DNA from 3 places in the Marinicrinis lubricantis genome. Region 2 is predicted to be linked to each of the others. Evidence: riboswitches for the same ligand, from Rfam matches in the RefSeq annotation. Region 2 holds a riboswitch; each other region holds the start of a gene.
The links. Region 2 has a riboswitch for cobalamin ahead of ACFPXP_RS17905 (S-layer homology domain-containing protein). Riboswitches for the same ligand answer to the same signal wherever they lie in the genome.

Region 1 (10,921 bases), on a different contig from region 2:
TATGTGAAAAAGTGGCCTGAACCGACACCGCTAAGCGTTTACGGGTGGTGCTATGGTTATGGCATGGGGAAGGTGCGTATCAGTGAATCGGAACCGATGTATCAGAAGCTGCCGGAAAAGCTCGTCAGCTGGACGAGAAAAAGATTGGAACGCGGAAAGGCCGATGCGGAGGATTTGACGGCACTTGCATATATCAGCCTTAAACTGTATGGAAGAAAGGGCAACATGCTGGATCATATCGTGATCGATGAGGCGCAGGATGTTTCTCCTTTCCAGATTGCACTGCTGAAGCAGTTCATGAGGGAGCCGTCGTTTACGATTCTTGGGGATGTGGCGCAGGGTATCCATGAATATAAGGGAATTCGGGGTTGGGGTGAATTCACAGAGCTGTTCGAACCGGAGCAGCTTTCATTTCACCAGCTGCTGCAGAGCTATCGTTCCACAACCGAAATTATTGAGTTTGCCAATCGGGTGTTAAAGCATGCCGGGGATGAGATGCCTGCGGCTGTTCCTGTATTTCGCAGCGGAGAACCGGTTCGTGTGACCGAATATGCAGCCCATCCAGAAAGGCTGGAGCAGATCATAGAGTTTCTCGAAGCATGCAGGGCATTTGATTCGATTGCTGTCATGGGAAGGACGTTGGAGGAGTGCAGAGAAATTCACGCAGAACTTACAGCAGGCGGCTGGGAACCGGTACTGATCGACGGAAATGAAACGAAATATCGAGGCGGTTTGTCAGTGCTGCCAGTTTATTTGTCTAAAGGCTTGGAGTTCGATGCGGCCTTGCTGCTGGACGTAGACGAAGCGCATTACCCTGCTACGACTCAAAACGCCAAGCTGCTTTATGTAGGATGTACGAGAGCGCTGCACAAGCTGCACCTCTTGTACGCCGGCACGCCTTCAACGCTTCTGCAGTAATCGAATGAATCCCGAAAAAATACAGCCATTTCCGTGAAAGGAAAGGCTGTATTTTTTGTGATGCTATTTTCTTCTTATGCTGGTGATAGATTCAATCTTCGCCATTGGATATGGTCGATTGCTTAAGTCATTACACCTTTACAGATAATTGCTTTCTTGCTTCTTTCGCCGCCTGCACCATGTTCGAGAGAGCGGCGGCGGTTTCTTCTTTGTTCCGTGTTTTCAACCCGCAATCTGGATTGACCCAGAATCGGTCTGGGGGCAGCACCTTTAAAGATTCCTCAATGATGTTCAGCATTTCCTGAACTTCAGGCACTCTCGGGCTGTGAATGTCATATACGCCAAGCCCAATGCCTTTTTCATACGGCTGCTCCTGGAAGGCATGGATCAGTTCCCCGTGGCTTCGAGACGTCTCAATGGAGATGACATCGGCGTCGAGTGCTTTAATGACATCGATGATTTGGTGGAATTCTGCATAACACATATGGGTATGAATCTGGGTTTCATCCTTCACATGGGAAGTGCACAGCTTGAACGCTTTGACCGCCCACTCGAAATAATCGTCCCATTCACTTCGCTTGAGCGGCGTCAATTCTCGAATGGCCGGTTCATCCACTTGAATAATATGAATTCCGCTCTGCTCCAGCAAAGAAACTTCCTCTCTAAGAGCGAGTGCAATTTGATAGGCGACGTCTCGTTCTGGAATGTCGTTGCGGACGAACGACCAAGCAAGTATCGTGACGGGACCGGTCAACATTCCTTTGATCGGCTTGTGTGTCAGCGACCTTGCGAATAGCGTTTCCTGCAGGGTCATCGCAGCGTCGTGCGAGACATCTCCATAAATGATAGGCGGTTTAGTGCACCTTGACCCGTAAGATTGCACCCATCCGTTCTGGGTAAAGGTAAATCCGGAAAGCCGCTCTCCGAAAAACTCAACCATGTCGTTACGTTCAAATTCGCCATGGACAAGGACGTCCAGTCCAAGGTTCTCCTGAATGTCGACCCATTCCCGTATCTGCTCCTGAATGAACGTTTGATACTGCGCCTCAGTCCATTGTCCATTCTTCCATTGCCGTCTCGCTTTCCGAACCTCCGCGGTTTGAGGAAAGCTGCCGATCGTCGTCGTTGGCAGAGGAGGAAGCTGCAGTTTTTTTAACTGCTTTTGGTAGCGCTCTTCGAAGGTGGTGGTTCGAGCCGTACTCAACTGATCAATGGCTTCCATCTGGTTGACTACTTCAGCGACGCGCCTGGAAGGGGATTGATTTAATCGAAGAAGTGCCGCGCGACTTGCGAAAGCAGCTTCCTCTGCGCTGGCATTTCCTGTATAGGCGCGTGACAGTACTACGACTTCCGCCAGTTTCTCATCGGCAAAGGCTAAAGCTTGCTGAATGATTGGATCCGGCAGTTGTTCGTATTTTACAGTGACAGGGACATGCAACAGACTGCAAGAAGGCTGTATGATCCAGCGATCTGGAGTGATGTATCCGGAGATTTCACGCAGCAGCTCTAGATCCGCCGCAAGATCGCTGCGCCATATGTTGCGCCCATCGATGATGCCGATCGCGAGCTTTTTGTCTTGTGGAAACAGTCTGGAGCGGAGCACCGCCATGTTTCCTTGACGGCCATGGACGAAATCAAGGCCGAATGCTTGAACGGGAAGCTCAAATACTTGTTCCGGCATATGAACCGAGTCGAAATACGTTTGCAGAATCAAATTCAAACCAGGCGCGGCTTCCGCCATTCGCTCATACGCGGCTTTGACCCAAACCAGCTCTTCTCGTTCCATCTCCAGAACTAAGGCCGGTTCATCCAGCTGTACCCATACAACGCCTGCCTGCTCCAGCTGCTTCAGCACTTCTCCATACAGCTCGGCAAAGGTCATGAGAAGAGACTGCAGCTCGGAAGAGGCGTAGCCTTTGGCGCATTTAAGAAACGTATACGGGCCAACCATGACCGGCTTACCTTCCAGACTAAGCTCCTCTTTCGCTTCCAAATAAGCTTCAAGTGGTCGATTGTGCGTGAGTTTAGGCTCTCTCTGCCCGATTTCAGGAACAATATAGTGATAATTCGTATTAAACCATTTGGTCATTTCACAAGCTGCGGCTTCCTTCGTTCCTCTGGCCATAGCGAAATAGGTGGCAAGATCTACTTTCCCTCCCGCATAGGGAAAACGTCCTGGCACAAGACCGAACATCGCGCTGAGATCAAGCATATGATCATAAGCGGTGAAATCACCTACAGGAACCAAGTCGATGCCGGCATCCCTTTGTTTTCTATAATAGGATAGCCGCATCTCTTTTAACTGCTTGTACAGCTCCTCCTCCGCTATTTGTCCTTTCCAGAAAGCCTCCAGCGCCTTTTTCCACTCTCGGTTTTCGCCGATGCGCGGATATCCTAGATTACTGGTTTGAATGGTTGTCATGGTTTCGTACCTCCTTCAAAATGGTTGTCAATCGAATCATCTGCACATAAAAAACGGCTTCTTCCCGAAAAAAAGAATAGGGAAAAAGCCGCTTCATGATCGTATTGAAACGCTGCTTTCACACCTCCCTATCTCCCGTAGGTTCACAGTGTATTTAGAAACAGGCAGGTCTCCTGACTCCAGAATCCTCATATCCGTCCGCCTTCCCAGTCCGGGGACCAGTGGCTGTTTCATTCTGACTGCGCTGAAAACCTTAATGCGTTCAACGCTGGACGGATACTCCTCTGTTACAGTGGCGGGACCGTGCCGGATTTTCACCGGACTTCCCTTTTCATCTTGAGTTCCCCTTCATACAGTGGGAATCAAGAACCTGCTTCCATATATGGTATTGAGTTGTACCGTATCATCATACGATATTTTGAAAAAGAATGTAAACTACAATTTACAAAAAGAGGACGTGATTTCATAGAATCCCCCTCTTTCATTGATCCAGATCAAATCATAAATTCATAGATTAGCCGAAGCACTTCGCTTTTGGAATGGGTGCACAAGGTGTTGTATACTAGAGCTATTCATGAGCAGGAGGGTTATGATGATTGTCATATTATTTAGATTGTTAGTGGTTATCGCGTTCATCTTGCTGGCGATTGGCATTTATAACGTGATGAAAGGTTATAAGCATATTGTGAAAACAGCGAAGCAGGGAGTTGAACGCTGTCCTGCCTGCGACCAGATCATCTCAGTGCCCCAGTCCGTTACGAATTGTCCGAAATGCAATGTGAAGCTCGGTCGGGGAGCGAATGGAAGTCTATTAATTCGAATTAATGATTAAGATGATGGTGGTGATACTTCGTGGATAAATATTTCACTTTAGAAGAAGCAGGCAAGCTGCTGCCTATACTGGAACAGGAATTAGACAAGCTTCAAGCACTCAAGAACCGGTTTGATGAACTGTACGCCTTTTTGAAAGAAATGCGGTATGAAGGGGCAGAGGAGCGGGCGCTGTTTCAAGTGGAGAGCGAATTGGAATTTTTACAGATTGAAGCAAAGCTGCATATTCAAAATATATTTAAGCAAGGCGTCCAATTAAAGAGCATTGAACTGGGTCTGCTGGATTTTCCTTCGAGGCTGGAAGGGGAGGAAGTGCTGCTTTGCTGGAAGCAGGGAGAGGACGGGATTACTCATTATCACGGAGTGAACGAGGGATTTATGGGTCGAAAAGTCATTCAAGACGAGGATCGATTTTATTGATGAGATGGAGGATGTCCGGATGGAAAAACAAAGGTGCGGATGGGTCAACCAAGAGTCGCTCTACATAGCGTATCACGATCAAGAGTGGGGCGTTCCGGTGCACGATGATCAGAAGCTGTTTGAAATGCTGATTCTCGAAGGGGCCCAGGCGGGATTAAGCTGGTGGACGATTTTGCAGAAGAGGGAGCATTATCGGCGTGTATTTGATGGGTTTCAGCCGGAGCGGGTAGCGGCGTATGACGAAGCGAAGCTTGAGGCTTTGTTGGAGGATCCGGGGATCGTGAGAAATCGATTGAAAATTGCAGCGGCTGTTCAAAACGCGAAGGCCTTCTTAGCTGTACAGCAGGAGTTTGGGAGTTTTGATGCATATATTTGGCAGTTCGTAGGCGGCGCTCCCCGTGTGAACGCTTGGAAGGAACTGAAGGATGTGCCGGTGACGACCGCGGAATCGGACGCGATGAGTAAGGATTTGAAGAAAAGAGGGTTTAAATTCGTCGGCTCGACGATTTGTTACTCGTTTATGCAGGCAGTAGGAATGGTGAATGATCATGTGTCAGATTGCTTTCGCCACAAGGAACTGATCGAATAAGGAAGGCGGGTCTCTTCACTTCGAAGGCCCGCCTTAAATATGTTGATGGCCTCTTTATTCCTTCCAAGCTTGCGGATGGCCGTCGCCAATATATTCAGCTGCTTTGGCATTCGCTTCAACTTGCTCTGGATTTTTGCATCCAGGAATGACACAAGTAACGGCATCATGTTTCAGACACCAGGTGAGTGCCCATGTAGCCATATTCATTCCCTGAGGAACTTCCTGTTCACGAATGTGCTGAACTTCTTCCAGTTTTCTTTTGACATCTTCCGCGTCTCTGCGTGAACGGACATCGTTGCCGGCAAAGGTTGCACCCGGCTTATATTTTCCGCTGAGGAAACCGCTGGCTAGGGGAACGCGAGCAAGTACGCCTAAATCCTGTTCAATACAGGATGGGAAAACTTCCTTCTCTGGTTGACGTTCAAGGCGGTTATAGACGACTTGAATGACATCCGCGCCGACTTTGCTTGCGGCAGACGTTTGATGGATGTTGTCATTCGCACCGATCGAGATGCCAAGGTATCTAACTTTTCCAGCCTGCTTGAGTTTATCCAGGGCAGTCCAAAGAGCATCATTGTCAAAATGTTCATTGGAGCCGGAATGGAACTGCAGCAGGTCTACATAGTCGGTCTGCAGTGCTTTCAGAGAAGCGTCCAATTGCTGAGCGACGCCATCGGGTGAATAATCGTTCGTCCGGTCGAACAAGCTGTTGAAGCGGTGGCCGAATTTCGTAGCGATCACCCAGTCGTCCCGCTTCTGGTTCTTCATATATTGTCCGATCAGTTGCTCCGATAGATGATCACCATAGCATTCAGCGGTATCGATTAGATTGATGCCCAGTTCCTTGGAGCGGTCTAAAATATCGGCTGCCTCTTGCGCAGTATATTCTTGACCCCATTCTCCGCCGAACTGCCATGTGCCTACGCCGATGACAGATACCTTGAGATTCGTGCGTCCTAATCTGCGATACTTCATTCTAAGTCACCCTCCTCAATATCATCTCCTGTCCAGTATAGAACCAACAAATGACAATTGCAATTTCCGAAAAAGGATGCTATACTACTTTTTGTCACTATTTCATATGCGGGTGTAGTTCAATGGTAGAACTCCAGCCTTCCAAGCTGGTAGCGTGGGTTCGATTCCCATCACCCGCTCCATACATAAAAAAGTAGAGCCGCAAGGCTCTTTTTTGTTGGGTGACGGGATGAGAAGCCACAAAGGGTTCGACCGTCCGTGAAGGCATCGAAGGGGAAGCGAAGTAGGACGCGCGTCAGCGTTAACCATAGTCGAGCCGTAAGGCTCCATTTCCAATAAAGGAACGCTGAGTATTCCCATCACCCGCTCCATACATAAAAAAAGAGCCGCCGGGCTCTTCTTTTAGAATATATTGTAATGGCGCCTACCGAGAATCATTCAACCATTATTACTCCAGCTCCGATTGTTCGATCCATGCTGTTCGTTTGGATTTCAATCCTTGAAGTGCGGATTCTGTGGAAGTATGCTCGGCTTGCAGTTTGAGAACGACGGTGCGAATTTGATCCAATGCTTCGAGGACTTGTTCTTGAGCATTCTTAATTCGTCCTTGAACGACCCAATCCGTAATCAGTCCATCAAACCAATAATCGGCCATTTTCAGCAGGCCATCGATTTCGACTTGAATGTGAAAGGAACGCTTTAAATCCTCTAATTCATCTTGGAAGGATTGAAGCAGGTGGTTGGCGTTATGGATATATTGCTTGGCGTCGTCGATGTGGTTATGCTTCAGATGTGTGCTGATCATTCCTCCACCGCCCCACATATCCCAATTCCCCCAATTCTCAGCCTTTTCCAAGCTGGCAGAAGCATCTTCAAGCGAGGCCATGACACGTTTGCCGGCAGACACCGCCTCGGCTAGCTCTTTGAGCATCACCGCATGATCTGCAATTTGCTCATCCATGTCTAACAAAAGATTGTTGGAGGCAGGGGCACTGCGCAGATATGCTTCCTTCTCGGCCAGCCATTCGCTGTATTCGTGCTCTGCATTCCGATAATTGAGCAGGTCGTCTCCGATGCTCTTCAAGTCATCGTTAAGATCCTCGAGCTCCTGTTTCGCTTCTTGAAGCTTGAGTGCAGCGGCCAAAGCCTGCTGGCGTTCCAGCTCCAGCTGTTCATCTTTACTGCGAAGGATCGTATGAAACAGGTTTGTCAGGGAAAGCCTCATCAGCTTCTCGACGTCGGCCTGTTCTGATTCGAGTTCCAGTTCCAAACGCATGACGACACGTTCCTGTTCCCTCAGTCTTTTCTGAAGACTTTCTCTGCGGGACTCCGCCCGGTGCAGCCGATGCATACGTTCCTTCGCATCCATCAAGCGGTGCTGCAGTTCTTCTAATGTCTTCACACTATTCTCCCCCCATGTTCGAAAACTGAAACACTGTCTTTAGTATTGTTTAACTACGAGAGAAGGAGTAGGACGGTTCCGTAATCACAAGATCCTCCCTCTGATTAAAATATTCCTTTTAATCCTAGTATATCCGATAATAGATAGCCTTGCTTGTAAAAAATGATGAGTGAACTGCATGTATTCGGAACATATGACATTTGTCATTAGAAAGTAATGACTCCTTAGACTTCAGTGACCGAGTCCTTCTGTTTTACGATAAAGCTATCAATTGCGGAGGTGAACGTATGAATGCAGTTACGGTTCGTCATGTAACCAAAACCTTCAAAGGTAAAAAAGCGGTGAACGACATTTCTTTTACGATAAAGGAAGGGTCTATCGTCTCGATCTTAGGACCGAACGGAGCTGGAAAGACGACGACGATGATGATGATGCTCGGCTTAATCCAGTGCACAGAAGGGATCATCCAAGTATTCGGCAAAGAACCGGGCCGTAAGGAAGTGCGTGAACGAATTGGCGCTATGCTGCAGGAGGTGAGCGTCCCGGACGGACTTACCGTCGGTGAAATCATTGACTTGTTTCGCAGCTATTATGTCAAGCCTTTGCCGAAGCAAGAACTGCTTAAGCTCGCTGGGCTTCAGGATGTAGTGAAGAAAAAAGCGGATAAGCTGTCCGGGGGGTTGAAGCGCAGGCTTAATTTTGCACTGGCGATCGTGGGAAATCCGGATCTTATTTTTCTAGACGAACCGACGGTCGGAATGGATATAGCAGCTCGGCGGCTGTTCTGGGACAGTATTCGCGCCATGGCGAAGCAGGGGAAGACCATCCTGTTCTCAACGCACTACTTGAAGGAAGCGGACGATATTTCAGATCGGATCATTCTGTTTCATCGAGGGACGATTGTTGCGGATGGAAGTCCTGAGGAAATGAAATCGATGCTTACAAGCCAAACTTTATCATTCATTCCGGAAGACTCGGCGCTTCTGGCGGAATTATCTCAATTAAACGGCATTATGGGATCCCGTGCAGAGGGGCAGCGGTTGTTTATCGAGACGAGGCAGGTAGAAGAAGTGCTGGCTTTCATATTTCAGAATGGATATAAAATAAAAGGACTGCGGATCGACCAAGGAAGTCTGGATGACGCATTTGAACAACTGACTGCGGATGATGCGGAAGAGTCCGAACAGGAGGCGGTGTAGCATGAACATGCTGTGGATGCAAAGTGTAATGGACGTAAGGCGTATACTGCGGAATAAGTATTATGTGATTTCTTCATTGACGATGCCGATTCTGTTTTACGTAATCTTCACGAGGCTGGTACAGGGCGGAAGTGAAGGGATGGATGCGGGGGAATGGCAGGCGCGTTATCTCATGTCCATGACGACTTTCAGCATCATGGGAACGGCGATTCTGCAGCTAGGCATTCGAAATGTAGAAGAACGTTCCAAGGGCTGGGCATTGTTTATGCGTATTACCCCATTGCCGGCGAGCATCTATTTTTTGTCCAAAATGATTGCACAATCGGTCATTCATCTGTTGTCGATCGTTGTTATTTTCATCGCAGGTATGCTCATCAATGATATACAGCTGTCTTGGGCGACTTGGCTGTTCAGCGGATGCTGGATATTTCTAGCTGCATTTCCGTTCTTGGCACTCGGCACGCTGCTGGGTACGATGAAACGGGTCGATACGGCGGCGGGTGTTGGCAATCTGTTTTATTTTGCGTTAGCTATCACGGGGGGCATGTGGATGCCGATCGAAATGTTCCCCGATATTATGCAGGCTATCGGCAAATGGCTTCCATCTTACAGCTTCGGATCAGGTGCTTGGGATTTAGTAAGCGGTGAAGCGCCGAAGTGGCGGGATGCGGCCATTCTGATCGGTTATATGGTCCTGTTTATGGTATTATCAAGCTATATTCGAAAAAAACAGGAAGCGGTGTAAGCGGTTTTGAAGGTGCGATCATTCAAGTTCCAGGTTTTTCCTGAACGGTTTGGATTTTTCCCTTTTATTTTTACGGTCTATCTGCTGATGCCAATCTATTACGTTCATCAAACCAGCGGGTGGAAAATGGCTTTCGGTTACGGACTTATTCTACTTTTCGCTGTGACCTATAGGCAGCTTTATTGGACGATGGACAGAAAGAGCTACTCGATATGGCTCGCCGTTCAGATGGGGATTATTGTGCTGATGTCCTTATTTTATGGTTTATATCATGTTTTCATGGGCTTCTTTCCTGCTCATTTTATCGGATGGTATAAGGAGAAAAAGTCGTTCTACCTAGCTCTTGGGGCATTCTTTTTGGTCATAGCCGTTCCATTGGCGTTCAGCCTAAATCAGATCGAGGCGTCAGACTTGTTCTTTACGTTTCCGTTTATCGTAATTATGCTGATGTCGCCGTTCGGCATTCGTTCGATGAACAGCCGGATGGAGCTGGAGCAAAAGCTGGAGGAAGCGAATGAGCATATTAAACAGCTGGTGAAACGGGAAGAGCGGATGCGGATTGCTAGGGATCTTCACGATACATTAGGCCATACGCTTTCGCTGATTACATTGAAAAGCCAATTGATAGGAAAGCTGGCAGTCAAAGACCCAGACCGAGCCGTGATGGAAGCCAAAGAAATCGAGAATACGTCACGGGCGGCATTAAAGCAGGTGAGGGAGCTTGTCTCCGATATGCGTGCGTTAAAATTGAACGATGCGATTCATGAGGCGAGAAGTATTCTGGAAGCCGCGGGGATCCGGTTTTATTTTGACGGCGATACCCGGTATACGAATATTTCCGATTTGAACCAAAATATTTTAAGCCTCTGCATAAAAGAAGCAGTGACGAACGTCGTCAAGCACAGCGGCGCTTCCCAGTGTGGGATTCGAATACGTTGCGACAGCAGCGAGCTGCACATTACGGTTCATGATAATGGACGCTGGAGCAAGAATTCCAGCGCTCAGCAAGGCAACGGCTTGAAGGGCATTTCCGAACGCTTGTCCCTGATTGAAGGCTTCGCTGAAGTAACGCATCAGGATGGAACGTTCGTACGGATGACCGCACCTGTTATCGTGAGGCAAAGTCAGGAAGGTGTTATATGATCAGAATCATCATAGCGGAGGATCAACGGATGCTGCGAGGGGCGCTGGGTCAGCTGCTTGATTTGGAGGACGACATGGAGGTTGTTGGGCAGGCATCGGACGGTATCGAAGCGCTTCGATTAATTGAAAGCGAAGTGCCCGACGTTTGCCTGCTTGATATCGAGATGCCTCGCAAGAGCGGCTTAGAGGTGGCAGAAGAGCTGAAGAGATCCGGATCGAAGTGTCGGGTCGTCATTTTAACGACCTTCGCTCGTCCAGGCTATTTCGAACGGGCCGT
Region 2 (10,921 bases):
ATGAAGGGGATGGGTTGCTTTTCTTCCTAGCTTTCTATACAATTAGACACAGTTCAACATGTGGAAGGAAAGAGTCGGATCATGGCTAATGACATAAGAATATGTGAAAAATGCAAGCATATGTCGGTAAAGTCAATGGTACCTAAGCTGAAAAAGCTCGCACCGGACGCCGAGATTAAAGTGGGATGCAAATCATACTGCGGACCTTGTTCCCGCAAAGCATTTATTTTTATTAACGGTCGATACGTAACAGGTGCAACGGAGGACGAAGCACTGCAGAATGCACAAAAATATGTAAAATAACGAGCCGCCAGCGATGGGCGGTTTTTTTGTTGCTTGTTCGATGGATTTCATGAACGATGGTCCAAACTGTACAGTTCTGCTTTAAATTGACAGATTTGTCATCATTTTTTTACAGAGCTTTTATACAATTACGTCCAGCTTATGAAGGATTTCGCATAGAATTCAAAGAAGTAATAGCTATAGCTGGATAGATTTTGAAATAACGAGGAGTGGAGAGGGAAAATGAGAATAATGGCGCATCGTGGAGCATCTGGCGTATGTCCTGAAAATACGATGGCCGCCTTTGAGCGGGCTATTGAGATGGGTGCGGACAGCATCGAGACGGATGTACAAATGACGAAAGACGGTCATCTTGTTTGTATTCATGATGAAACGGTAGACCGTACGACATCCGGTTCGGGATGGATTCGAGATATGTACTTGGATGATCTGAAAAAATTAGATGCGGGGTCTTGGTTCCATTCGTCCTTTAAGCAAGAACGCATACCGACATTAGAGGAGCTGCTGGATCTGTCGGTTCGGCACAACATTTATTTGAATATTGAATTAAAAAACAGTACGGTGCGTTATGAAGGCATGGAGCAGCTTGTGGCCGATATGATTCGCAGAAGGAATTACAGCAGTCAGGTCATCATATCCAGCTTTAACCACGAATCTTTGAAAATGATGAAATCCGTTGCGCCAGAAATCGACACCGGTGTGCTGTACCACCGAAATATTCAATATCCTTGGCTTTATGCTTGCCAATTAAGTGCAAACGCTCTCCATCCCTCGAAAGCTCTTGTAAACGATGAATTAGTTCGATCTGCGAGCTCTTTTCATATTAAGGTTCATCCTTGGACGATTAATGATGCGAAGACGATGGAGAAGCACATTCGTATGAATGTCCACGCGATCATTACCGATCATCCGGACCAGTTAAAGAAGCTTGTGAAAAAATTATAGAAAACAAGCTGTCATCTTTTGTATGTTTTTTGTAAAATAGAGGAAAACATGGATTCGGATCTGGATCATCGGGCAAGGGGAAATGTTATGGGTCTGACATTATTCAACGATATGTTACTGAATATAAAAGATATGCTGCTGCAGCTGTTGATCGTGCTTTTTCCCTTCTTCCTGCTGCAGGTTCATTGGTTGAAGGAAAGCACTTTACAGCTTCACAAGTGGGGCCAACAGAGGGTTGTCAGCGTGGCCTGCACGCTTGGAATTGTCCTGAGTCTTTTTTTTTCAGTAAACATCCATGAGCAGATTCGGTTTGACCTTTCACATATTCTGTTGATTACTTCTGTACTGTATGGTGGTTATGTATCCGGCTCTATTGCCTTGCTCGCCCTTATACTGTTTAAAATCATTTTTGCACATCACGATCTTCTCATCACCGGCTTTATGAATGGCGGGATCTTTCTGCTTTCGATTATATTTATACGGCGTTACGTAGACGCGAATCGGTTAATTAAGGTATCCTTTTTTACTACGATGGTATGCTTGGCCTCCATTGTGCAAAGTCTATTCAATTTATACTTGATGTCAACGAAGCAGAGCGGATCGATTAATACAGAAATCGCCGTCCTGCTCATGATCTATCCGCTTGTCGGAATGATGGCGATATGGATTATTATTCATTTGGTTGAAAATGTGCGAGAGAAGCAGTTAATGGAGATGGAAATTCAAAAGGCAGAAAGATTGAATATTATCGGACATTTGGCTGCCTCAGTGGCTCATGAGATCCGTAATCCGATGACGGTTGTACGCGGCTTTATGCAAATTTTTGATAAGGAAACGTTTATTCCAGACAATAAAAAAGTGTATATTAAACTGATGATTCAGGAACTGGATCGCGCCGAAGGGATCATTAACGATTACTTGACCCTTGCAAGACCCAGACTGGAAAAGATGGAGCGGATTGCGATTAAGGAGCAGATGGATTCTGTGATGGAGATCATTTCATCCTTTGCGATGCTGCACAATATACGAATTCAACATCAAATGGGTCAAGAAGACCTTCATGTAAAGGGGATTCCCGAAAAACTCAGCCAAGTGCTGATCAATTTAATAAAGAATGCCATTGAGGCAAGTCCTGAAGGCCAAATTGTACATATTAGCGCATATCGAACCGAGGAAAAAGCGGTCATTGAAATTAAAGATCAAGGCATCGGTCTTAGCCAAGAAGAAATTAAGCGGATCGGTACACCGTTCTATACGACGAAGGAGAACGGTACGGGATTAGGACTTATGGTATGCTATCAAATTATTAAATCGATGAATGGGAAAATCGAAGTGTTCAGTGAGAAAAATAAAGGAACCCAGTTCATCATTAAGCTTCCCGCCGTAGATTAATTCTACGGTTTTTTTGTGGTCATATAAATCACTTGGAAGAGGGATGCGTCTATGACTATGCTGTGAAATCAAGGAATGTGCAGGGACTCGCTGCCTATTTTGTCCTTTTCTTGAACTCTCAGGTGCAGTATAATATTTCTGTTAAGCAAATAAGCGCTGAGATTACGAACAAGGAGTGTTGGTTGCGTTTGAAAAACTTTATCCTGCTGCTTCGGTTTGCTTTATATATGCTGAGAACGATCCCGAATCTGAACAAGGCTAAGAAATATGCCAGGGAAGGTAAGGAAGCGGAGAGGGTCGCCGTCGTTCAGCGACAAGCGAAGGATTGGACCTCTTATATTTTTAAATTGATCAAATCGGAAGTCATCGTGCATGGGGAAGAGAAAATTCCTACAGACCAGGCCGTTGTATTTGTAGCCAATCATCAAGGATACTTGGATATTCCGATCATTATGCATGCCGCACCGCAGCCGGTGGGATTCATTGCGAAGGAAGAGCTGAGAAAGATGCCTTTGATTGGTACGTGGATGCAGTACAAAAATTGCATCTTTATGGAGCGAAATAATGTACGTCAGTCCTTGAAGGCTATTAATCAAGGGGTCCAGTATCTGAAGGAGGGCCACTCGATGGCGATTTTTCCGGAGGGGACCAGAAGTAAAGGTCCGGAAATGGGAGAATTCAAGCCGGGCAGCTTTAAGCTGGCGACAAAGGCGAGAGTGCCGATCGTTCCAGTAACGATTAACCATTCCTACAAGCTTCTTCCAGAAGGGTTAAAGCTGAATCCGGGCGTCGTAGAAGTCACTTTCTCCGAACCGATTCCTACGGAAGGGCTTTCTAATGAAGAATTAGGCCGTTTGCCGCAATTGGTGCAGGAAGAGATTAGGAAGCACATTAAACCTTAGAGCGCCATACATAGGATTGAATTGAATACGTTGAAATATAGGTGTTGAGGGCATCTTCATAGATGCTTCAGCTTAAAAGGGAAGCCGGTGCGAATCCGGCGCGGTCCCGCCACTGTCATAGAGTAGTGTGCTGCCAACATGTCACTGTTTGCTTGCAAGCGGGAAGACGGCAGCAGGCGATGACTCTTAAGCCAGGAGACCTGCCTATATGTATCAACACCTGCAATCCTACGAGGAATAGGGATGGTGTTCGAAGCAGATCGTTTTGGCGATTTTGCATATTTCGACTTAAGACTTCCCTAACTAGGGAAGTCTTTTTGCTGCGCGGGGATTATGAAAGAAACGATGAATCTAGTATGGTTAAGGAACAAATAGAGAGGGGAAACGAGGATGAAGAGAATTTTATGGGTCATGGGACTTGCCTTGCTGCTGGTATGGAGTACATTTCAGCCCTCCGTGCAGGCAGCGGGGGAGGAAGTCAATACCTCTGTTGATTTGGCTGTTCTGCAAGCGGATATCGAGCAGGCCGCAAAAGCTGTATTACGGCAAGGTCAAATATCTGAATGGAGTGCGGTTGGATTGGTTCGTTCCGATAGGACTTTGCCCGACGCATATTCTGATGAATTATTGAAGGAAATCGTCAGTGAACGTGGTAAATTCCGTTTGGTTACGGAGTTGGAAAGGAAAATCATTGGTTTGTCTGCGGCAGGCATCGATGCGGGAGACGTCTTGGGTTATTCTTTAGTGGATGAACTGCTGAATCACTCCGGGATGACGGGTCAAGGATCGAATGGAGTCATTTATGCGCTGATCGCTCTGCAAAGCAGCGGGTATGAGCACTTGGAATCGAGCGAGTGGAGTGTAGAGCACTTGGTCGACTGGCTTCTTAAAGAACAAAATGAGGATGGCGGTTGGTCGCTGACAACAGATGGAGACAGTGACATTGATATTACGGGGATGGCATTAACCGCGCTGAGCCCGTATTTGGATCAAGAAGCGGTCAAAATATCGACGGATAAGGGTGCAGCGTGGATATTAGATCGGCTGACGGAGGCGGATTTACAAGCTACGATATCATCCGAGAGTATTTCCCAGGCAATGATTGGTCTATCGTCTATTGGGCAAAATCCACACCTCTTGTATGAGCAGCTCCTTCCGTACCGGTTGACAGATGGAACATACGCTCATTTAGAAGGTGAGCAAGGAAATGCGATGGCAACGGAGCAAGCATTCTTAGCTTTAACGGCGTATGAGCTGTATCTAAACGATCTCCCCGGTGTGTATGAAGGGTTAAACAGCGTTCATGCTGAAGTGATTGTAGAAGGTCCAGAAAATACGATCGTATCTGGTGAGGTGCATGCTTCACAAGCGCTAGAAGCGGTGCAAAAGCTTCTTGCTAAAGAACAGATTTCTTTACATATCGAACATTCCAGTTATGGCCGATATATCACATCGATTGATGGAATTGAACAGGGACTGTATGGCGGTTGGGACGGTTGGAATTATGCAGTATACCGCGGAGGGGCATGGGTTCCTGCAGACGAATATGGAGCCATGGACCAATTTTCACTTCAAGAGGGAGATCGACTGTACGTCTATTACAACGATGATACCCAGTTGATCGATTCGGTGACGCCAGGCGAGTCGTTCGTTAAAGCGGAAGGGATGATGACGCTTCAGGTGAATACATCGGTTTGGAACTGGGATGCCGGGAAGGCGGAAGTGGCTGCAGCTGTCGGTGTAACTGTCCAAATCGGTCAGCAAACGGTTCAGACGGACGTCTACGGACGTGCAAACATAGATGGCCTGCCAGCTGGTGAATACGATGTGAAAGTGACTGCTTATGATTCGGAGAAAGGAGCACTCGTCGTCCCGTTTTACAGCAAGGTCAAAGTGAATGCGAAAGAAGCCGAGGTATCCGTTCGGGTTGAAGGACCGAGCGGCACTTTGGCTCACGGCCGAGTTGAAGCAGCCAACGCCCTGCAGGCAGTTCAGCGGCTCCTTGATAACGAGAAGGTAGAGTATGAAGTGAAGGATTCTTCCTTTGGTCAATATATTACGTCGATTGGAGGAGTTGAACAGGGACTTTATGGAGAGTATGACGGCTGGAATTACGGTGTAAAAAGGGATGGGGAGTGGCTCCCTGCAGCATCGTACGGCGCAATGGCTGATTTTGAGCTGCAGCCGAGCGATGAACTTATTGTCTATTACAGCCATAATACGGAGCTGATTGATTCTGTTGTGTTGGAGCCTTCGGTTCCGAATTCTGGAGAGCTTCTTAAAGTGAAATTGACGAAGTCAACCTGGGATTGGGCGCAAAATCAAGAGATCGTGACGCCTGCTGCCCACGCCTTAGTGACATTGGGAACGAAGACGGCGACAGCAGATGAGAACGGAATCGCAGTATTTGAACAAGTCGATGCAGGAACTTACGAAATGACGATTACTGCGTATACAGAACAAGGTCCCGGATTTGTAAAGGAGTTCGTACCTGTTCGAATTGCACCTTCTTCTGCTGCAGACTTTTCAGATCAAGCGGAAATATCAAGCTGGGCGTACAGCTCTGTCGAGCAAGCGGTAGAAAGTGGTTTCATTTATGGGGTGAGTACGGACGGACAGCAGTTTGCACCGAAGAAATCACTGTCACGTGCCGAATTTATTTCTCTGCTGAATCGCGTATTGGATATACAGCCACAGGATGCCGTGAATCTTCCATATAAAGATGTCCCTGCCGATGCTTGGTACAGCGGTGATGTTGCAGCAGCGATTGAAAAAGGCTATCTGCGGCCTGATGGTGAAACGTTCGAAGGCTTAGAACCGATCACACGTGCTGAAATGGCGCTGCTCACGATTCGTGCGTTAGATCTACCATCTGTTGTGGGGGCCGAGCAGTTTACGGATTTACAGAGTGTATCTTTTGAACAGATTCCGTATATTGAAACAGCCGCTGTTCATCAATTGATTGTTGGATCGGATGGAAAGTTCATGCCGCATGATGAAGTATCTCGTGAGATGGCTGCTGCTGTGATTTTACGTCTAGATGAGCTGTCCGCGGCAAACTCATAACATTACGGCATTTATTATGAATTGAATCAAGAGATTCGTGTGAATTAGCGGGATATAGAGCCTCTTTTGAGGGGCTCTATATCCCTTTCATAAGGAGGTTTGGCGAATGAGAACATATGGATTTGTCTGGGTCATCTTGCTATCGTTGATGCTGGCTGCATGTGGGCCATCCACGACATCTACGGATCAGTCAGGAATCCCCTCAAAGATGTCGGAGCAAGGTATCCGTTCGGAGGATAATTCCGCAGAACAACCAGAGGTGCCAAATCGAGCGGAGGATGAGGATAAAGCGTCAGAGCTGGAACACCCCCCCGAGCAGAAGCCTGCGGTGGCCGGGGAAATGTCAAATGATGAACCGTCGAAGCTGGAGGAGTCGGGTTCTTTATTAGAGCCAACACAGTCAGAGTCGTCACTTCATGCACCGGAGAAGGAACCGGCTTCTGCGAGCCAAGCCATGCCTGAGCAGTCTGCACCGAATGAAACAACCGGAGATACTCCTGCCGAGTCAGAGCGCATCGACCAGGTGAGCTTGATCATACTCGGCTTGGAGGCGGAGGAGTTATTACGGGTGGAAGTTGAATTCGAGAAAGGGGATACCGTTCTCGATATACTAAAAAAGGGAACGAGATCAAGCGAAATGCCGATGGAATACCGAGGCAGCGGTGCATTCTCATATGTGGAGGGCATCAATAATTTGTATGAGTTTGACTACGGACCAACCAGCGGTTGGAAGTATGAAATAAATGGCGAATATATTTCAAAGAGTGCTGGAAGTGCAGAAGTTGAAGTGGGCGATCAGTTGACCTGGTATTATGTGACTGAAGAAGAGGATAGCGAATGAGATCGGATGGCCTTCGGGGAATTCATCCCGCCCCAGCTCTGTTGTATTTTTTAGCTGCAGGGATATGCATTATGCTGTTCAACCATCCTTTCATGGCAGCGTTCATGCTGGGTATGCAAATCCTACTTTCCATTATTTTAGACAAGGGACGTTCCCTGTGGAGACTTCGCTGGGTCATGGTCATCGGATTTGGGTTTGTCGCACTGCTTAATCCGCTGTTCAACCATCGGGGAATGCATATATTATTTTACTTTATGGATCAGCCGATTACCGGGGAGGCCCTATTATATGGTGTGAATCAAGCGATGATGCTGATTTCGCTGATCCTGTTATTCGTTTCATTTCAGACAATTATCGATCCTCCCAAATTTTTAAATTTATTTGCTCGTTTCTCGCCCAAGGCGGCTCTCATCGTTACGATGGCTTTCCGATTCGTTCCACTTTTTCGCAAACGGTTGGAAAACATCTCAATGGTGCAGCGGACGAAAGGGATCACAGTGAGCTCAGGTACTTTGAAGCAGAGGTGGCTGAGCGGAATGAGGCAGCTGGAGACGCTGCTGACGTTGTCAATGGAGGAATCAGTGCAGACCGCAGAGTCGATGGCAGCAAGAGGATACGGCCCGCGTAAGAGAACATCCTATGTCCCCTATCGCTGGAAATTGCAGGATGTTGTATTTGCGTCTGCGGTTTTTGTGCTTTGGATCGCCTGCTTCGGCGGATGGTTCTTAGGCAAAGGTCAGCTGATCATATATCCCAGATTAGAGGAATGGCAGCTGGATTCAGGAGACACGATCATATTGGTGACAGCGGTGCTGCTGCATGCGGTGCCTTTCATTGTAGAAGGAAGGGATTACCTGCTATGGCGTACTTAGAATTTCAAAAACTATCCTTTCGGTATCCAACAGATCAGCGAGATGCTCTGAGCGGTATCGAGATGGAAATCCGTCAGGGGGAATTTATTGTCATATGCGGTCCCTCGGGCAGCGGAAAATCCACTCTGCTGCGCCACCTCAAGCCGGAGCTGACTCCAGCAGGTGATCGTAAGGGAGATGTGCTCTTCAAGGGAAGTTCCCTCTATTCCAGTTCAGGTGCTGAAGCCGGACGTGAAATCGGCATGGTGCTGCAGGAGCCAGACAGTCAAATCGTCTCTGATCAGGTACTGACGGAATTGGTTTTTGGTCTCGAATCTCACGGTATTCCAGATAGTGAGATGCGTCAAAGGATCGCCGAAATTGTTCATTTTTTCGGGATGGAGGATTGGCTTCATCGTTCTACGCATACCCTTTCCGGTGGACAAAAGCAGCTGCTGAATCTCGCTTCTGTGATGGCATTGCAGCCTTCTGTACTTTTGCTCGATGAACCGACCGCCCAATTAGATCCAGTGGCGTCTAGGCAGCTGCTGCAGTGGCTGCAGCGGCTGAATGAGGAATTTGGGATGACGATCGTCATGTGCGAGCATCGATTAGATGAATGTATCCCGCTGGCGGATCGCGTGCTGATGATGCGGAATGGCCATTTGATGATGTCAGCTGCGCCACGAATGTTTCTTCAGCAGTTAAACGAACAGCAGGAGGAGGAACTTCAGCTTTATATGCCGATTCCTTCCCGCCTCTACTATGCGTGTTCAACGGCTGAAGGAGGCACAGCGGACCAGGGCGTCCCACTTACGGTCAAGGAAGGGAAAGGCTGGTTTGAGCAGTGGGACGGTAAGTTTGCTGTGGATCATTCCGAGCTGCAGCAAACTACGGCAGTGGCTGGGGCAAAGTCAGGGAAGCAGCAAGAGGTATTACGGTGCTCTAACGTGTCGTTCAAATATGAAAAGCAGGATCCGTGGGTACTGCAGCAGCTGAATTTGACCTGTACCAAAGATGATTTTATATGTGTGCTCGGGGCGAACGGCTCGGGAAAGTCGACACTGCTGCAGATTCTGGCTGGATTTCGCAGGCCGGTAAATGGCAAGGTTCGATTGCTGGAGAAGGATATATATCGGATGAAGGACAAGGAATTGTATCGCAGGATCGGATATCTGGCGCAAAATCCGCTTCTGCATTTTGTATATGACACGATTGAGGAAGAGCTAGAGCATGCCGCGATTCGCTCAGAGCAGGATCCGAAACACAGTGTGGAGGAATGGCTCAATTTCTTTGGGCTGCAGCCCCTTCGGAAGCAGCATCCCTATGATCTAAGCGGCGGGGAACGCCAAAAGGCAGCTTTAGCCTCCATCATGATAAGTCGTCCGGAAATTTTACTGCTGGATGAGCCGACAAAAGGATTGGACCCGGTATTTAAACAGCAGCTGGGAGAACGGCTCACAGAGATGAGCAGGCAGGGGGTGACGATCGTGATGGTGACTCATGATGTGGAGTTTGCTTCTCAATATGCGAATCGATGTTTGCTCCTGTTTGCGGGAGAAGTCACTTCTCAAGGAACACCGGCAGATTTTTTCAGCCGCCATTACTTCTATACCACTGCGGTCAATCGAATCGTCCGTTCTCAGCTGCCGAATGCCATTACAATGGAGGATGTTCTGCGATGCCGAAGCTGAATCAAACGGCTGTTTGGTCTGTAGTTTTTCTCTTATTTGCTTCGGTCATCGTTTATCATACGATATATCATCCGAGGCAGTACTTGCTGATGAGCTTCATTTTGTGCATTGCGGCAATGCTTCCGTTCTTTATTCGTTTTGAAGCGCGGCATCTTCATGCTAGAGAAGTCGTGCCGATCGCTGTACTGGTTGCACTAGCAGCCGTGAGTCGTGTTCCTTTTAGTGTTCTTCCCAGCGTACAGCCACTGACGTTTATTACCGTGATCTCGGCAGCGGTATTCGGAGCGGAAGTGGGATTTTTAGTCGGAGCGCTGTCTGCGGTCGTCTCTAATATGTTTCTGGGTCAAGGACCTTGGACCATTTGGCAAATGTTCTCCTGGGGGCTCATCGGTTGGGCAGCGGGTTTGCTGCGTCATACTTGGGTGATGCGCAATTACTGGGGGCGAATCTTATTTGGTATCGTAAGCGGAATGGTCTTTGGATGGCTGATGAATTTATCCAGTATATTGGCAATCGCGAGTGAGTGGTCCTGGGAGCTGATTTTAACTACTTATGGAGCAAGTGTGTATTTCGAATTGATGCACGCTGCGGGTAACGTTCTTTTCTTTGCGGTTCTTTCGAATAGTTGGATCAAGGTGCTTCAGAGGTATAAGCAAAAATATCAAGTATTGTAGCATGGATTATTTGAAAAGGAAAAACGAATGAAACAAGGCCGAGCATGCGCCCTAAGCATGCTCGGCCTTGTTTTTATGGCCAACAAAGATAATGACCTTATTCAGGTGTGAGCTATTATCAGAGCAGCTATTGCAGCGTATGATTAAAAAAATCGGGATGCTGCAATGGAATGAAACCAGTGAAATGGCCCATAAGCGGGGTGAAACCATGCCCTGTGTTTAACGCTGCAGTTTAGCCGAATACGTTTAGTAG
Region 3 (10,921 bases), on a different contig from region 2:
GTCGGAAATGCTTCAACAGAAGAAGCGGAAGAAGAACTGGAAGCTGGTCCAAGACATGATGGAATACGTGGAAAGCATGCTGCATGATAATGTAACGCTGCGTGACGTGGCCGATCATTTCTCATTTTCCCCCAATTATCTTGGTTTGTTGTTTAAAGAGGAGACGGGGCAAAATTTCAGCGATTTCGTCATTTCACTGCGTATGCGGAAAGCGAGTGAGATGCTAGCGGACCACAGCTTAAAAATTTACGAGGTCGCCGATAAAGTCGGGTATAGATACCTGCCTTACTTTAGCCGGCAGTTCAAGGAAATGTTCGGCATGACCCCATTGGAATACAGAAGAAGCCGGGCCTAAGCGATTACTGAGGATGGCACGAGATTGGAATGGGAAGGCGTGACGGAATGAAGCGCGGAAGGACACGAAAATATTTGCCGTTCGGTTATAAATTAATGCTGTCTTATTGTCTGCTCATTATCGTTCCGGTGCTGCTCGTCGGTTATGCCTCCAATTCGATATTCGTGGATTCCATCACGAAGCAAATCCGCGGCAATTTCCAAGGGATCTTGCAGCAGATGAAGAATAATATCGGGTATAAGATGGACGACGCGGTGCGTCTTTCCGAACTCATTTATTTCGATGAGACGCTGGCCAGTCATCTGCGGCATTATGAGGAAGGCTGGGTCAGCTACGAAGCGACAACCAAATATTTGCTCCCCAAGTTCGTCAGTACGATGGAAGCGACGGATCGCAATACTTGGCTGTCCATTTATCTCCATAACAAAAGCCTCCCCGAAATTTACAACGAATACGGAGACAGCGATCCGCTGAAGGTGAAGAGTCGGTTATTTGACTTGTATCATATCGATCGCATTCAAGACAAGGGGTGGTATCAGGACTTCCCCAAGGAAGAGTATGGGAAAACAACGCTGTGGAAACAGATTGAGAACGATGCCCGGCACGGACGCATCTCCATGCTGCGCAGAATAATCGATTCGAATGAGCCATTCCAGCTGCGTGAGGTCGGTTTTATGCGCCTGAGTGTCTATTTGTCCGACTTGTTCGAAAGTCTCGATTACCAGAAGTTTGGCGACGGAACGAAGGTGTTCATTGTGGATGAGCGCGGGAAGCTCATGGCTTCTTCCAGTCAAACAGAGCTTCCGGAAGGGACGCTTTGGACCGAAGAGAATGCGGAGAACCATCTTATCATACGGGAGTCGCTTCCAGGGCTTGGCTGGGAGCTGATCGCGCAAATTCCGAAATCGGTGACGGGTAAAAATACGGAGAAAGTACGCGTCTTGGCGTTCCTCGTCTGTCTGGGAAGCTTCATCCTGTTTTCTTTCGTGGGGATTTTTATTTCAAGATATTTCGCCAAGCGGGTCAACAAAATTACGGCCGTCATCGATTCGTTTCAGGAAGGGACGTTTCATAAACGGGCGCCTGTCAAAGGCAGTGACGAGTTCACACAAATATCGGCTGCGCTTAACGATATGGCGCAAAACATCGGACAGCTCATCAATGAGGTGTACATCACGAATATACGAAAAAAGGAAGCGGAGCTGGAATCGCTGCAGGCGCAAATCAACCCGCATTTTCTATATAATACGCTGTCTTCGATCAATCGGCTGGCGAAGTTTGGAAAGACCGATAAGCTGCAGCGCATGGTTATGGACTTGGCGAAGTTTTACCGGCTGACGCTCAATGAAGGGCGGACGGTGATTCCGATCCGCGATGAGCTGGAGCAGGTAAAGGCATACTTGGCCATTCAGAAGACAAAATACGATGAGCGAATGCAGGTGCATTACGATATCGATCCCGAGATATTGCAGTATGAAACGATCAAGCTCATATTACAGCCGTTTATTGAAAATGTGTTAGAGCATGCATGGTGCGGTGACCGAATTCATATTCGGGTTTGCGGGTACATGGAAGGTCAAGATGTTTGCTTTAAAGTGATCGACGACGGCATCGGCATGCGGGAGGAGCTGATGCGGCAGCTGATGGAAGCCGATGACAGCTTAGGATACGGCATTCGCAACGTGAAGCAGCGGATTGAGCTGCATTACGGCAAAGGATATGGCGTGAGGATTTTCAGCAGGCCTGGGATTGGAACAACGGTGCTGATTCGTGTGGCTGCTCGAATGTAATATGTTATATGTTTCATATAGATTAGAGTTGGGAAGAGGAAGTAGAAGTGACCGTCATTTTCATAACATGGGAGGCAAGGGGAGACATGGGTGAAATTCATTTCGTACTGAAACATTGGAAATTTAAGGAGAGCAAGGACGATCAGTGGCGCTTGGCGCACGTACCCGGCTGTGTGCATACCGATTTGCTGCGTCACGGAATCATTCCGGACCCGTTCTATGGGACGAATGAACGCGAGCTGCAGTGGATTGACAAAGCGGATTGGGAATATGAGGCGCATTTCGATGTACCGGACGATGTCATGGAGCATTCGCGTGTCAGCCTTGTCTTTGATGGTCTGGATACCTATGCCGATGTGTTTTTGAATGGAGAGAAGGTACTTTCCGCGGACAATATGTTCCGCAGTTGGAAGCTGGATGATGCGAAGGGCAAGCTGAAGCCGCAGGGCAATGTGCTGCGGGTGTATTTCCGTTCGCCGGTTGCTGAAGATATTCCTAAGCTGAAGGCGCTTGGCTACGCACTACCTGCATCGAACGACCAATCCGAGGCGGGCGGATTGGGAGATCAGAAAATCAGCGTATTTGCTAGAAAAGCGCCGTATCATTATGGCTGGGATTGGGGACCCCGATTTGTGACGAGCGGCATCTGGAGAGAGGTGCGTCTGGAAGCGTGGTCGAACGTTCGCATCACCGATCTGTTCATTCGCCAAGACCGTGTCACAACGAATGCCGCCGAGCTTACGGCTGTCGCTGAAATTGAATCCGAAGCAGATTGGCAGGGGAAGCTTAAAATTTCGGCTGCAGGGTTAGAGTGGGAGCGGGACGTGATGTTAGCTGCCGGCGTGAACACAGTAGAGCTGAAGCTGGAGATTCCAAATCCGAAGCTGTGGTGGTGCCGCGGCTTGGGAGAGCCGCACCTGTACACGTTCTATGCGGAGTATGTGCAGGAGGGCCGCACATTAGCGGAGCGGTCCGTCCAGACCGGACTTCGATCCGTACGGCTCGTGCGGGAGAAGGACGAAGCAGGAACGTCATTTTATATAGAGCTGAACGGGGTTCCTGTGTTTGCGAAGGGAGCGAACCATATCCCGAACGACAGCTTCGTATCGGAAGTCACGTACGAGCGGTATAAGCATGAGATTGTCAGCGCGGTGGAGTCTAACATGAATATGCTGCGGGTGTGGGGCGGAGGCATCTACGAGCAGGATGACTTCTATGATTTGTGCGACGCGTACGGACTCATGGTATGGCAGGACTTTATGTTCGCGTGCAGTATGTATCCGGGAGACGAGGCGTTTCTGAATAATGTCCGCATTGAGGCTGAGGAGAATGTAAAGCGGCTGCGCAATCATCCGTCCATCGTGCTGTGGTGCGGCAATAATGAGATCGATACGGCGTGGTCTCATTACGATGAGAAGTCTGGTTGGGGTTGGAAGCAGCAATATTCGCCGGAGCTGCGGGAGAAGATTTGGGCCGACTACGAGGCGATCTTCCACCGGATATTGCCTGAAGCGGTTCAGAGAATCGCTCCTATTGCGGAGTATTGGCCGTCTTCTCCGATGGCAGACTGGACGAACGATGCATCGCAGCATGCACGCAATGATTCGTCCAGCGGCGACATCCATTACTGGGGCGTATGGCACAATGTCGAGCCGTTCGAGAACTACAACAAGGTTATCGGACGGTTCATGAGCGAATACGGCTTCCAGTCGTTCCCCGAATGGGAGACGGTGCGCACCTATGCCAAGGAGTCCGACATGGAGCTGGAGTCCGAGGTGATGCTGCAGCATCAGAAGAACGGCAGCGGCAATCGGCTCATCAGGCAGTACATGGAGATGTACTTCCCGGAGCCGAAGGATTTCCGCTCGTTCTTGACAATGAGCCAGCTGCAGCAGGCAGAAGCGATGAAGACGGCGATTGAGGCGCATCGCCGCCGCAAGCCGTACTGTAGGGGCAGCCTGTACTGGCAGATGAACGACTGCTGGCCGGTCGCTTCCTGGGCCGGGATGGATTATTACGGCCGTTGGAAGGCGCTGCAGTATACGAGCAAGAGCAGTTTTCAGGATGTGCTGCTCTCGATGGACGGAACCGGAGAAAGCATCGGCTTTCATCTTATCAACGATACGCTGGAGGAAATCGGCGGAAGCCTGCGGATTATGCTGCTCGACTTCAGCGGCAAGCTGCTGCAGCAGTGGAAGCCTGCGGCATCGGCAGGGCCGAATGAGGCGCAGGTGGTCTATTCGCTGAAAGCGGAAGAAGTGCTGCGAGGCTATCGCCCCGAACAGGTGCTGCTGTTGGCCGAGCTGGAACAGGATGGGCAACTGCTGGATAGCAGGACGTATTATTTCGTCACGGCGAAGCAGCTGGAGCTGCACAATCCGACCATTACTTGCGAGTCGGTGGAAGCGAGCGGAGGAACACGGGTGCTGCTGCAAACGGACACATTGGCTCGTTACGTTACACTGTCTGCCGAGACCGAAGGCATCTTCAGCGACAATCACTTCGATCTCATTCCAGGCATACCGAAGGTGGTTGAGTTCAGGATACGGCGTTCGGGTGAGGATCACTTTAGCGCAGCCGTTCCCGGTGAGCTGACGATCCGCTCGTTGGCGGATTTAACGAAGGCGTAGAATGATCGGCGATAAACAATAGGTTGGTTGAAGACAAACAGACCCGCCTGCTCGATGCAGACGGGTCTGTATTTTGATTCTTCTATGTTAATGGGGGGGGTATTTCAAAGTATAGGCCCCCAACCTTAAAGGAAGCTGAAAAAAGCATTTCAATTCTGTTACAGAATGTGAAGATGGTGAGAATGGAAGGGACGATGATAGGATGAATAGTTGCAGAACGGCAACCCTTATCGCTTATCGATCGTCTTTTACAGAAACGCAAATATCGGAGGAAAGTATGAAAGGAATACACTATGTTGGAATCATTTTAGTATGCGGATTACTGCTATTGTCAGCCTGCTCGAATGAGGAGGCAGCAATAAAGATATCCCCTTTGCCTGATATAAAAGCTCATCTGTCTAAGGTCTATACGGATTTAACCGAAAATGCAGGCTGGTATGTGGTTACTCCAGATAAACGGACATTCACGATTTTTGCTGAGGCAGAACAAACAGAAACCGTTTTGGTTTGGATCGTCCCTACCGGTACCGAAACATGGGGAGAAAGGGAGCTTGTGGGTTACGATATCGATGGAAGTGACGGATGGTCCTTTACATGGGAATTCGGGGATCGGACCTTTCACGACCGAATCTATGTTCAGGCGCTGGGAAGTGATGGGATGACCCAAGATACTGAGGTCATCAAGGTTACATCAGAAACCTAGGATTCTGCGACCAGTTAGATGAGGGGCATTCACTTGGTCTTCTGAGATCAAACCAAATTCGTTAAGACGAAAGGGCATTTGCGTAGAAGGCAGAAGAGCGTGAATTTCTACCTAATGGATTGGGTAACTATTTATGATAGAGCATTCTCTTATAAGAAATTTGATATATATGGCCGTTTGGATTGATCACTGAGGTGCAGGAGCACCTCAGTTTTTTATAGGAGGATAAGACTTTCTGCTTTATCACTTCACCCCAAGGCGCATTCGATAACTAAACAGCACCTCAAGCGTTCTCCCCTGGAAATAAGCATCTGCATTCCGTTGAAACGATGCCAGATCGTCCGCGAATTGTTCACCTAGCCCGGCTTTGAGTGCCGCCTGCAGTCCGCCTTGGCTGACCGCAATGCCGACATATCGCTCTGCATCACACGGCTCGGTATGGTGAAACACGACCTCCTTGGTATATCGAAACACACCGCTCTGCTGCAGGTTTTTCAAATGCTCCTCTTTATTGCGCTTGCTTGCCCTTTGATCCGATGGAACATTCTCTTCAAGGATCTCCTCCGCTGCAGCGATCAGATTCATATACTCTACTTCCAGCTCCCAGCTTAACGTCGGGGGCCAATCGCAATCGTAGGCAGCGAATACGCCTCCTTCTCTGAGCAGACGAGAGGCTTCCTTCAGCGTGGATTCGGGCTCCATCCAATGGAACGACTGGGAGCAGGTGATGATATCGACGGTGCCTGTCTCAAGCTCGAGCTGATTGGAGTACCCCTGAATAAAAGAAATATTCTGCAATCCACTCTGCTGCAGCTTTTGCTCCGCCACTGCCCGCATGTCCTCATTCGGTTCCGCGCCAATAATTCGATCTGCATGCTCGGCCCAAATAAACGTAGACAATCCTGTTCCGCATCCGACATCTACGACATGTGAGGGCCGTTCTCCCGCATACCTTGTCAAAATCGGAATGACCTGCGCAGGCGCTTCTGGCCGATAAGTATCATACACATCGGCAAAGCCGGAAAATCTTTCGATATTGCGCTTCTCGTTATGCTCAGGTATCATTAGAATCCTCCTTCTCTAATAAGGCGTGATGATTATCTATTATATCAAACGGTCATGGCAGATCTTGATAAAATAATTCAAATCGCAGTCAAAATATTGATTCGGATTGAAAGTCGAGCATGGTTGAGATAAATCTACGAAATGGGTGCGAAAACGATTCAAATCTAGTCTCATGATTGATTGACACATCACTATATATTGATGTATTGTATTAATCGTTAACTACATATTGATATGAACAGGTGTTTTGCTGCGAAATATCGTCTATAAAGCTAGCAAAACAAAAGAGGGAAACCGGTGTGAATCCGGTGCGGTCCCGCCACTGTAATGGAGGAGCTTGCAGCGATAGCCACTGACTTGTAGAAGTTGGGAAGGGGCCGCGAGCGATGATCCTTGAGCCAGGATACCTGCCTGTTCATGAACACTGAGGATCTACGGGAGATAGGGAGGTGTTCGGACGGCGCTTTTGTTTTTTTACATAAGATAGGATCTATTCTTTTGTGAACAAAACCCTGCGCATCCGGACTTCTCTATTGAAGAACGGGTGCGTTTTTAATGCGGTTTTGGGTAATCCCTTGATCAAGGGTCCGATGTTTTTACTGTTGAGGAGGTATAGCAGCATGCTCATTGCCTATGATTCCCGGACGGGAAATGTATCGCGGTTCGTCAACAAATTAGGAATGAAAGCGATCCGTATCGATGAGAATATGCAGCTGGATCAGCCGTTCGTGCTGATTACGTATACGACCGGCTTTGGACAAGTGCCAGAGAAGGTGCAGGCATTTCTCAAGAAAAACTATACATATATGAAGGGTATCGCTGCGAGCGGTAATCGGAACTGGGGAGACGGGTTTGCGAAGAGCGCGGATACGATTTCCAGAACATACGGAGTGCCAATCATCTCCAAATTTGAGCTGTCAGGTACGATGCAAGATATTACGAGGTTCCGGGAAGGAGTGCAGAGCATTGCGGCATATTGAGCTGAACAATGAATTGATGCAGCGCGGCGAGGATGGATTTTACCGGTTGGAGAAGGACCGGGATGCAGCGCAGGTTTTACTTGAGGAAGTAGAGTCCAAATATATTTCTTTCGATTCGGTCGAGGATCGGTTGAATTATTTAATAGATAACGATTATTACGAGAATGTATTCGAGAAGTATACCTTGGCGCAGATTGAAGAGCTTTACCAAATCGTGCACGGGGCGAAGTTTTCCTTCTCTTCCTATATGGCAGCTTCGAAGTTTTATAAGGATTACGCATTAAAGACGAACGATAAAAGCCAGTATTTAGAGAAATATGAAGATCGTGTCGTCAGTGTGGCACTGCACCTTGGCGATGGGGATGCCGAGAGAGCGAAGCGGATTTGTACTGCCATGATTGAGCAGCGTGTACAGCCCGCGACGCCGACATTCCTGAATGCGGGCAGAAGCCGCAGAGGAGAGCTTGTATCGTGCTTCCTGCTCGAAATGGACGATACGCTCAACTCGATTAACTACGTGCTGGGCACGTGTATGCAGCTGTCAAAAATCGGCGGCGGTGTAGCCGTGAATCTGTCCAAGCTTCGCGGACGCGGCGAGCCGATCAAGGGCGTGGAAGGTGCAGCCAAAGGCATTATGCCGGTCATGAAGCTGATGGAGAACGCCTTTAACTATGCGGACCAAATGGGTCAGCGCAAAGGCTCCGGGGCTGCGTATTACAATATCTTTGGCTGGGACGTTAATGAGTTTCTGGAGTGCAAGAAGATTAACGCCGATGAGAAGACGCGGATTCAGACGCTGTCGATCGGCCTCATCGTTCCGAATAAATTTTATGAGCTGGCTGAAAAGAATGAGCCGCTTTACATTTTCGCGCCATACTCGATCTATAAAACATACGGCCAGCATATGGACGACATGGATATGGACGTCATGTACGAAGAGCTGCTGGCGAACCCGAACGTCCGCAAGAAGAAGCTGATGTCGGCGCGTGAAATGCTGACGAAGATTGCGGTTATTCAGCTCGAATCCGGCTATCCATATATTATGAATAAGTCCAATGCGAATCGGGTGCATGCGCTGAAGGAATTGGGCGCGGTCAAAATGTCCAACCTGTGCACGGAAATTTTCCAGCTGCAGGAGACGTCCACGATCGGCAACTTCGGAGAAGAAAGCATTATTCGCAAAGACATTAGCTGCAACCTCGCATCGATGAATATTGTGAATGTGATGGAGCAGAAGAAGATGCGTGATTCCGTACATGCCGCGATGGAGGCACTCACCTCGGTGACGGATAAATCGGAAATCGAGAACGCTCCCGGTGTGCGGAAGGCCAATAACGATCTGCATTCTGTCGGTCTGGGCGCGATGAATCTGCATGGATTTTTCGCCAAAAATAAAATAGCTTATGAAAGTGATGAAGCACGTGATTTTGCGCGCACCTTCTTCATGATGATGAATTTCTATTCGATTGAGAAGAGCTCGGATATCGCTAAGGAGAAGGGCTGCTCTTTCCAAGGCTTCAAGCATTCGGATTATGCGAAGGGCACGTATTTCGATAAGTACGTAGAGAATGATTACCGCCCTCGGACGGACAAAGTCAAGCAACTGTTCGAAGGGATGGATATACCAGGCCCTGAGCAGTGGGCTGCATTAAGAGAGAAAGTACAGCGTGACGGATTGTATCATGCATATAGACTGGCGATTGCTCCGACACAAAGCATTTCATATATTCAAAATGCAACGTCCAGCGTCATGCCGGTGGTCGATCAGATTGAAACCCGGACGTACGCCAATTCGACGACATATTACCCGATGCCATTCCTGGCGCCGGACAACATGTTCTATTACAAGTCGGCATATCAGATGGATCAATTCAAGGTCATCGATCTGATTGCGGAGATTCAGGAACATATCGATCAAGGTATATCGACCGTACTGCATGTCAACAGCAGCATTACGACGCGGGAATTAGCCCGCTACTATATTTATGCGGCGAAGAAGGGTCTGAAATCTCTGTACTACACCCGTACAAGACATGCTTCGGTAGAGGAATGCTTGAGCTGCTCCGTATAATAGAAGGTCTTGCGTGGATTGAATATGTGAACCGGGAAGGATGAATCATCTTTGAAAGCAGTCAATTGGAATCGACCTGACGATGACTTTTCGTTAATGTTTTGGAATCAAAATGTGATGCAGTTTTGGACGGACGAAGAAATTCCGCTTTCCGACGATAAAATGAGCTGGATGCAGCTCAGTCCGGAAGAGCAGGATACGTATATGAAGGTCCTTGCGGGACTGACGCTGCTCGATACAGTGCAGGGCGGCGTAGGCATGCCGCAAATTTTGGAGCATGTCGACAGCCTGCAGCGCAAGGCGGTGCTGTCGTTCATGAGCATGATGGAGCAAATTCATGCCAAATCGTACAGCAGCATCTTTACGACACTGGCGCGCACCGAAGAAATTGACGAGCTGTTCCGCTGGGTCGAGCAGAGCCCGCACATGCAGCGAAAAGCGGAGACGATCTCCGCATTTTATAACAAGATACACAGCCAGAAGGACTTATATCTGGCGATGTCGGCATCGGTCATGCTGGAAAGCTACTTGTTCTACAGCGGCTTCTTCTATCCGCTATATTTGGCGGGTCAAGGGAAAATGACGAGCAGCGGCGAAATCATTGATTTGATTTTGCGCGACGAGAGCATTCACGGCTTGTATGTCGGCATTTTGGCACAGGAAGTGTTCCAAAAGCTGACGTCCGAAGAGCAGGAAGAGTGCCTGCAGGCGGTTCGAGGCTTGCTGTTGGATTTATATGAAGTAGAGAAGGACTATACGAAGGAAATCTACAGCAAGATTGGCCTCGCTGATGAGGTACTGGCGTATGTACGCTATAATGCGAACAAAGCCTTTATGAATTTGGGCTTAGAGCCTGAATTTCCAGATGAGCCGATTAACCCGATCGTCATGAACGGGATTCGGACGCAGACGAAGCAGCACGACTTTTTCTCGAAGAAGGGGAACGGCTACATCCGTACGCTGAACGTCGAGCCGCTGCGTGACGAAGACTTTGTATTTTAATATCGTAGGAGTTGAACCGAGGATCGAGACCGATCCTCGGTTTTTTTACCACATAGTAAAGTTTCACTTCATTAGAGTAATAAAGGCCTAAACTTTTCTACCTGAAACTTCCACTATAATGCGGTCGCACTTCCTCGAGGACTCCGATAGGAGTTTTTCTCATAAAGATTAGAAAGTTTAACGTTTTTGAGGTTGCCCATGGATGACTCTATTGGGAATTGCCGGATGTATAACCCACAGCCACCCTAAGCTAGTATAATTTCTTGCTCGAATCAAAGGACGCCGTCCGGCGTTTTTCTTACTTGATTAGAAGGCCAAGGATTCT

Region 1: linked by a shared signal. The riboswitch ahead of metE (5-methyltetrahydropteroyltriglutamate--homocysteine S-methyltransferase) and the one ahead of ACFPXP_RS17905 (S-layer homology domain-containing protein) in region 2 are both predicted to bind cobalamin.
Region 3: linked by a shared signal. The riboswitch ahead of nrdI (class Ib ribonucleoside-diphosphate reductase assembly flavoprotein NrdI) and the one ahead of ACFPXP_RS17905 (S-layer homology domain-containing protein) in region 2 are both predicted to bind cobalamin.

Annotation. Positions count from the first base shown of each region.
Region 1 is NZ_JBHSQV010000034.1:14,935-25,855, forward strand. Features, by position in the region: gene ACFPXP_RS05680 (HelD family protein) at 1-918, shown strand, start outside; gene metE (5-methyltetrahydropteroyltriglutamate--homocysteine S-methyltransferase) at 1,049-3,340, opposite strand; cobalamin riboswitch at 3,487-3,729, opposite strand; gene ACFPXP_RS05690 (hypothetical protein) at 3,930-4,172, shown strand; gene ACFPXP_RS05695 (DUF2203 domain-containing protein) at 4,193-4,591, shown strand; gene ACFPXP_RS05700 (DNA-3-methyladenine glycosylase I) at 4,611-5,180, shown strand; gene ACFPXP_RS05705 (aldo/keto reductase) at 5,235-6,155, opposite strand; tRNA gene ACFPXP_RS05710 (tRNA-Gly) at 6,264-6,337, shown strand; gene ACFPXP_RS05715 (hypothetical protein) at 6,604-7,557, opposite strand; gene ACFPXP_RS05720 (ABC transporter ATP-binding protein) at 7,845-8,756, shown strand; gene ACFPXP_RS05725 (ABC transporter permease) at 8,758-9,501, shown strand; gene ACFPXP_RS05730 (sensor histidine kinase) at 9,514-10,644, shown strand; gene ACFPXP_RS05735 (response regulator transcription factor) at 10,641-10,921, shown strand, end outside.
Region 2 is NZ_JBHSQV010000179.1:12,336-23,256, forward strand. Features, by position in the region: gene ACFPXP_RS17885 (DUF1450 domain-containing protein) at 82-303, shown strand; gene ACFPXP_RS17890 (glycerophosphodiester phosphodiesterase) at 526-1,248, shown strand; gene ACFPXP_RS17895 (ATP-binding protein) at 1,336-2,640, shown strand; gene ACFPXP_RS17900 (lysophospholipid acyltransferase family protein) at 2,829-3,542, shown strand; cobalamin riboswitch at 3,565-3,764, shown strand; gene ACFPXP_RS17905 (S-layer homology domain-containing protein) at 3,933-6,608, shown strand; gene ACFPXP_RS17910 (DUF4430 domain-containing protein) at 6,715-7,449, shown strand; gene ACFPXP_RS17915 (energy-coupling factor transporter transmembrane component T) at 7,446-8,321, shown strand; gene ACFPXP_RS17920 (ABC transporter ATP-binding protein) at 8,309-9,994, shown strand; gene ACFPXP_RS17925 (ECF transporter S component) at 9,982-10,668, shown strand.
Region 3 is NZ_JBHSQV010000182.1:23,435-34,355, forward strand. Features, by position in the region: gene ACFPXP_RS19160 (response regulator) at 1-355, shown strand, start outside; gene ACFPXP_RS19165 (sensor histidine kinase) at 403-2,145, shown strand; gene ACFPXP_RS19170 (beta-mannosidase) at 2,232-4,775, shown strand; gene ACFPXP_RS19175 (hypothetical protein) at 5,053-5,478, shown strand; gene ACFPXP_RS19180 (class I SAM-dependent methyltransferase) at 5,722-6,543, opposite strand; cobalamin riboswitch at 6,767-6,972, shown strand; gene nrdI (class Ib ribonucleoside-diphosphate reductase assembly flavoprotein NrdI) at 7,164-7,523, shown strand; gene nrdE (class 1b ribonucleoside-diphosphate reductase subunit alpha) at 7,510-9,594, shown strand; gene nrdF (class 1b ribonucleoside-diphosphate reductase subunit beta) at 9,646-10,596, shown strand.